DNA from 2 places in the Paraburkholderia sp. GAS42 genome. Region 2 is predicted to be linked to the other one. Evidence: predicted binding sites of a transcription regulator. Region 2 holds the regulator's gene; the other holds the start of a gene.
The links. Region 2 encodes FNR, which switches genes on or off when oxygen is low (the NO sensors DNR and NnrR bind a similar motif). Its sites were predicted from a motif close to TTGATNNNNATCAA; they were not measured.
Positions count from the first base shown of each region.

Region 1 (3,409 bases), on a different contig from region 2:
TCGCTTTAAGCCTTCGGAACGAGCCGCTAAGGTCGCCGCCAGCTTCCGCCGACCGATCACAAAATCCAGGGAGGAGAGATGCTCAGGTTGGCGCTGTGGGCCATATTGGCCGTGCCGGTTTTTCTGGTTGGCCAGCTTGTCGTATTAGCCCTGCTTCTCATCATCGTAACTCTGAACTGCCTCGATAGACTCACGGCACCGCACGCTAAGCGGATCTCTGGCGCCGCTTCGAAGGAGTGACGTCGCGAGAGACTGGTGCGCCAACTTGTGCCACGGGCAATATGCCGCGGTCGTCTATTGCGGTGGAGGGATTGAGGTGGCGCTTAAGTCTGGCCGATGAACGCGCCCACAATCGTACAGGCAGATTTGTCGCCCTCGCAGTATGGTTGTTTTCAGGCCGACAGCGGCTCTCGAGCCGTGCGTTCAGGCCGCATCAACCCCTTAATGAGCGACCTTTTTTGTACAGCAAGGCAGTACGAAAATGAACCTTTTCGGTCGCGCTTGCTGGCTAGGACCGGCTCTGCCTCTCGGCGATGCGCGTCACTAAAGCGACGACCAATCAGTGACGAGCCTTCGTCCCCAGGTTGGGACCGGCTGGAGAACGTGGATGCCAGCGCCAAACGGGCCTGCGCGCTGTCGTGAATGATCGGCACCGCGCCACGAATGCCAGAGACAGGCGCTCCATGTCCGAAATCAATACCACCCCGTACGGCCCGGTCGATGCTGCTGCTCTGCGAGCGGTGGAATCGACGTTCGAAACCACGCAACTGTTTGCGGCTGTCGATTCGCTTGACGTATTGCGCGCCCCTCGTTGCCCTCCAGTTTGATGGGGAACATTACCCGCGCCGTTTCGTATGTGTGAAACCGCACGCCTGCCTTCAACTTTCTCTGCGCGCCGAGCCTGGATAGCTCATATGCTGACCAGATGGCCCGACCACTGATATTTTCAATCCGCTCAGCCTGACGAGAACGTCCATGAAAAAGATATTTGCTCCCCGGATTTCCGCGGTCGCGCTACTTGCCGCCGCTGGCATCGCCCTGATCCCAGCCCTCACACAAGCCGAGGATGGCGCCCGCATTGCCGGGCAGATTTGCTCTGGCTGCCACGGCGTACACGGGCGCAGCGAATCGCCGATGTTTCCGAAGCTCAACGCCCAGACACCTGAATACATCGAAGCCCAGCTCAAGGGATTCCACGAACACGCGCGTGGCGAAACCGCTGCCCGCGATTACATGTGGGGCATGGCCGCACTGCTGGACGAGGCAGCCGTCAAATCGCTGGCCGATTACTACTCGCATCAGGCCGCAACCCGGGGCGCGGCGGGTGACCCCACCTTGATGGCCAAGGGGCAGGAAATCTTCGAACACGGCGTGCCGGACAAGGGCGTGCCGGCTTGCGCTTCATGCCACGGCGCGCAGGCCCAGGGGGCCGGTACGTTTCCGCGCCTCGCAGGGCAGCATCAGGAGTATCTGCTGCATCAGATCGAGGTTTTCCAGAACGGTACCCGCGGCAACGCGCCCGTGATGACCGCCGTCGCGCATACGTTGAGCGCCGACCAGGCCAAGGCGGTTGCGGCCTATCTGCAATCCAGATAAGCAGTTGCCAATTTATGCGGTCGACGGGCGCTGACCCCATGCGCCACCCTGTCCGCACAGCCGTTGATCTCCATCAAGGCTGTGGCGTTAGTGCGCTTTGATGTCGAGCGGAGGATGACTAGCATTAAGGTATCGGTGCAGCTTCCTGCTCATGCCACGGGCGTGAAGCTGCAAATCGATTCGCCAATGCTTTTCGTGTACTGCTGCGGAGTTTGATATGCAGTCTCTGGGACCACGTAATGCCATAACCGTCATCCTTCATGAACACGAGCAGATGTCGACCGTTATGGGGGCATGCGGCGCTTTGTGGGTCTGCTGGCAGCAGGTACGCCCGCTCCGGGCCTCATGGTGTTACGGGCGATGCTTTATTACATCCGCGAGTACCCTCAGCAGGTGCACCATACTAAAGAGGATCGTTACCTGTTCACGCCGCTGCGGGATCGGACAGATGAGTTTGACTATGTCCTTGCGGAACTGGAGTCACAGCACGCTCGAGGTGACATGAAGTTGAGAAATATCGAGCACGCGCTGACCCGGTATGAACTGAAGGGTGCCCCTGCACTTCGGGAGCTACGAGCCGTGGTGGATGAATATGCAGAGTTCTATGCAGACCACCGGTGAATGGAAGAGACGTTGATTTTGCCGGCCGCCAGACGTCTTCTGACAAAGGAAGACTGGGCGGAGGTCGACGCCGCCTTTGGAGCAAATCGCGATCCATTCGTCGGGGTAAAACTTGAAGACGATCTCGGCAAATTATTCTCGATGATCGTCAATACGATCCCGGAGACGGAAAGTTAGCAGTTCGGTTGCGCTTTTCGACGGGCGGCCGGTCACGTGATGCAAATGCGGATCAGCGGGATCCGTGGCCGCGTAATTGAACAAAGAGTTCTTTTGAGCACCAAACGCCGACGCGGGAGGGGATACGCAAGATGCTCGTCACTTTCACCTGGAACTGCGGCACGCAAGCGTGCCGACTTATGTTGCCAGTTACCTCTTTCCGATCCTGTTGCTGGCGTATGAGGTGCATAGGGTGGGCAGGTGGGTCTTCGACTACGGGATGAACTTCGCGAACTTCAGGTTCATGGGCTACGAGTTTCTGCTGATGCTTGTGTTCGTTGCGCTCCAGGTCGTCTTTGAAGGCATTTTCCTGATTGGGGCGTGGATGAGCCGGGATCACGATTTCGAACATCGGGTCGCGAATCTCCTCGCAGGCCTCGGCTGTTCGCTAGTCGTCATCGGTTTCGACCTGGCTTTGCAGTACGCGCTGTAGCGCGAGTTCTGCGGGGTCGGCCAGGTCCGCTTTCAGCAACGCCGACTGTCTCGTTATGGTCGACCAGAGGCTGTCGTGCCTGCCCGAATTGAATAGCCGTGTGGGTGTCTGGCTCCCGCATCACACATCAGTTGATCAGAACTTGTACTCCGGATTCTTTGGATCGAATACCGAGTCGTCGAAATGTTTCGGCGTCACCTCCGTGAACGAAAACTTCTCCAAGAGTTCCTTATCGTTGTCCCACGCTTCGCTCGTGCGAAAAAAAGGTTGCCGCAAGTCGAGGCCGAGCCGCTCCTTCTTTGCATAGAAGTCGGGCCGACCGGTAGGTGTTTCCCACGTGAACGCCACTACGCGCGCACCATGATCGTTCAGCACCTCGATCTCCGAGGGCTTCTCGACGCCGGCCGCGCGATACTTCTTCAGTTCAGCCAGAAACAGATCCGTGAAATAGTCTATACCCAGTTCACGCACGGTATGGTTCGACTGCGCCTTGACGCGAGCGCCATCGATTGGTACCCACAACGACACGAGGTTGAGGATCCC
Region 1 covers NZ_JBNDML010000030.1:45,109-48,517, reverse strand. Annotated here, with positions in the region: gene P3T16_RS31375 (c-type cytochrome) at 976-1,596, shown strand; gene P3T16_RS31370 (hemerythrin domain-containing protein) at 1,891-2,217, shown strand; gene P3T16_RS31365 (hypothetical protein) at 2,218-2,394, shown strand; gene P3T16_RS31360 (hypothetical protein) at 2,564-2,866, shown strand; gene P3T16_RS31355 (DUF1571 domain-containing protein) at 3,002-3,409, opposite strand, start outside.
Region 1: the regulator FNR is predicted to act here: its motif matches at 1,660-1,673, upstream of P3T16_RS31370 (hemerythrin domain-containing protein).

Region 2 (3,409 bases):
TCGAGCACGCGGCCGAGCGGATGTTGAAGGAAGTCGATGGCAAGCCGGTGCTGTTACGTAGCGGCTACTTCCGGTTCTGTGAGTGACGCGCCACGTAAGCAGCGGTCGTCATCGGCGCGGCGATAACCGGTTCGCCCCGGCCTTCCCGGCGTCGACTGGAGATCAATCTGGGAGGCAAGCGATGCGCGCGATGGTGTTCGACGGCAGCTCGAGTCTGCTACGCGACATGCAGGTGCCGGATCCCGCACCGGCCGCCGGACAATTGTTGATCGACATTCGCGCTTGCGGGATTTGCAGGACCGATCTGCATGTCGTCGACCGGGAATTGACCGATCCGAAGCGGCCTGTCATTCCCGGGCACGAGATCGTCGGCACAGTCGCCGCGCCCGGCGCCGATGTCACGGGATTCGCCGTCGGCGACCGTGTGGGCGTGCCGTGGGTCGGGCGAACCTGCGGACATTGCCGCTATTGCCTCGCTCACCGCGAAAATCTGTGCGATGAGCCGGGATTTACCGGTTACACGATCGACGGCGGCTACGCGGAGCGTACGGTCGCCGATAGCCGTTACTGCTTTCACCTGCCGCCTCAGTATTCCGACGTGGAAGCCGCGCCGCTGCTATGCGCCGGCCTGATCGGCTACCGAACCTTGAGCATGGCCGGCGACGCGCAGCGCATCGGCATCTACGGATTCGGCGCGGCGGCCCACATCGTCGCGCAGGTTGCGCGGCACCAGGGGCGGACAATCTATGCGTTCACGCGGCGAGGCGATACGGCCGCACAGCAACTCGCGCTCAGCCATGGCGCAACATGGGCCGGCACTAGCGACGACACGCCGCCCGAGCCGCTCGACGCCGCGCTTCTGTTCGCGCCGGTCGGCGCGCTTGTACCGCTTGCGCTAAAGGCGGTGGCGAAGGGCGGCATCGTGGTGTGCGGCGGAATTCACATGAGCGACATCCCGTCGTTTCCGTATGCGTTTCTGTGGGGCGAGCGGCGGGTCGTATCGGTCGCCAACCTGACACGCGAAGATGGCGTCGCCTTCATGCGACTCGCCGGCGAGACGCGTCTCGAGATCGAAACGACGCGCTATCCGCTCGGTGACGCCAACCAGGCGCTTGCCGACCTGCGCGAAGGACGGCTGACAGGCGCCGCGGTGTTGACGGTCCGTTAAGGTCGCATCAGGAAGCACGGCGCTGAAAGCGCCTCGCTGTGAGTTCCGGCATCGGAGGGAACCGGCCCGGCGGCCCGGTCCCCGATCGACTTCATACCCGCGCCAGTCCGTCCAGATCGAGAATGTGAATCTGCTTGCCACGTGTCTCCACCAGACCTTCCCGCTGGAACTTCGAGAACATGCGGCTGACGGTTTCGAGCTTCATGCCGAGATAGCTGCCGATCTCCTCACGCGTCATGCGCAGATAGAACTCGGCGGGCGAATAACCGCGTGCTTTCAGCCGGGTGGACAGGTTCAGCAGGAAGGCGGCGACGCGCTGTTCGGCGGACATCGTGCCGAGCAGCATCATCAGCACCGATTCCCGGACGATCTCGCTGCTCATCATCCGGTGCACATGCTGCTGGACGCCTTTGGCTTCCCGGCAAAGCGATTCGAGCAGGTGGAAGGGAATGATGCAGACATTGCTGTCCTCGATCGCGATCGAATCGCAGCTGTGGTGGCCGGTGCTGACGCCGTCGAGTCCGAGCGCGTCGCCCGCGAGATGGAAGCCGGTGACCTGCTCGCGTCCATCGCGATGCATGACGATCGTCTTGAACGAGCCCGCGCGCACGGCATAGATGCTCTGGAACGAATCGCCCGTGCGGTAGAGCGCTTCACCCTGCTTCACCACGCGTGTCGAGCAGATGATCGCGTCGAGCCGCAGCAATTCGAGCGGCGAGAGACCCTGCGGCATGCAGACAGAACGCATCGCGCAGGTGGAGCAGCGCGACGCCGGACGTGTCGCGTCGGCGTGGGCGCCTGCCGCGTTGGGCGCGCGGGATACCGCCGGGATGTTGCGGGCAGGCGGCGCGTCGACAGGGTATTCGGCAACGTCAGACATGATCTGCTCCTCTTCACTCAGTGGCGCCAGCAACACGCTCGCGCGCGATTCTCTCAATCGTGTCTCGCGCCAACTGGAATTCGCTGGTCTTGTCGAAGAAGTAGTGCGCGCGACGGCCATGCAGGCTTCGCGAAACGACGCATCCGAATGGTTGGTCAGCACGCGTGCCGACAGCGGCGGCGACACCCGGCACGAACACAACCCTAGCCACCACACCGGGTCGCTGCCCGAGTGCGGCGATACGCGGCCGTTCCGGCTGCGTGCGAGCGCTGTGAGCCTTATTGTGCACTGCCATGCGGGTTCGCCTGACCGGGATCTTTCCACGTGGAGCGATGTCAATGCGGAGAGGGGAGAAATTCGTCTGAGGCCCTCGCCTGAGCGGCGCGGATTGTACCTCCCCTCATTTTGCCCGCTTTACCCGTGGTGTGCCAGGCGAAACAGCGAGTAGCCTGTACAGGATCTGCCCGCCCGGCCGGGACAGCGCCCGACGCTTGATCCGCGTCAAGTCTACGTCCGTGACTGGCGGTCACACTGAAACCTCGCACGCGGCCGCGACGGTCGCGCCATCAACATGAGCGGGCGTAAGCCCCGGAGGCGGTCATGTACAAGCGAATTTTCACGGCGATCGACGGCAGCGGCTGCGCGCGGCTTGCGCTCGAAGAAGCGATCAGGCTGGCGCAGGTCACGAATGCCACGGTAACGGCCGTTTGCGTCGTCGAACACGCGGCGCGACTCGTCGATGTCGGGGAGGGGGTCCTCGACGACGATCCCACGAGCATCGAGGCGTCCGAACGGGCCACCGCCGCGCTGGCCGAAGCAGACGAATGCTTTCGAAAGGCCAACGTGCAGGGCGTGGCCCGCGCGATCGACGCCTGGGGCGAAGACATCGCCAGCGTGCTCTCGCGAACGGCCGACGAGTGCGAGGCCGAACTGGTCGTCATCGGCACGCACGGCCGCCGGGGCTGGCGGCGGATGCTGATGGGCAGCGTCGCCGAATCGCTGGTCCGGCTGACGAGCCTGCCAGTCCTGCTCGTGCGCTTCGACCCGGAGGCTGAGCCGCCGATCGGCGCGAGCGCGGCCCCGTAAGGGTCGCAGGTCGTGGCAGGCAAGTTTCGTCCGCCGGGGGGGGGCGCCAGCGACGCTGAACGTCATCGTTCCGCCGATACCGGTCGCCTCGCCCGAAGCGGCCGGCCGCCGGTCCGGACTGTCGTCCGTGCAGCCAGGGAGGCGGACCTGATGCTCGATGAGCCCGTGTCGATCACCACAAATGCGCGTGTTCGCATGAGCGCGTCAGTGCGACATCAGCACGGGCAGGGTCATCGACTGGAGTACCGAGCGAGTAACGCCGCCCATCACGAGTT
Region 2 covers NZ_JBNDML010000015.1:27,100-30,508, reverse strand. Annotated here, with positions in the region: gene P3T16_RS21680 (DUF1488 domain-containing protein) at 1-86, shown strand, start outside; gene P3T16_RS21675 (zinc-dependent alcohol dehydrogenase family protein) at 182-1,168, shown strand; gene fnr (fumarate/nitrate reduction transcriptional regulator Fnr) at 1,260-2,048, opposite strand; gene P3T16_RS21665 (hypothetical protein) at 2,062-2,343, opposite strand; gene P3T16_RS21660 (universal stress protein) at 2,649-3,134, shown strand; gene P3T16_RS21655 (universal stress protein) at 3,339-3,409, opposite strand, start outside.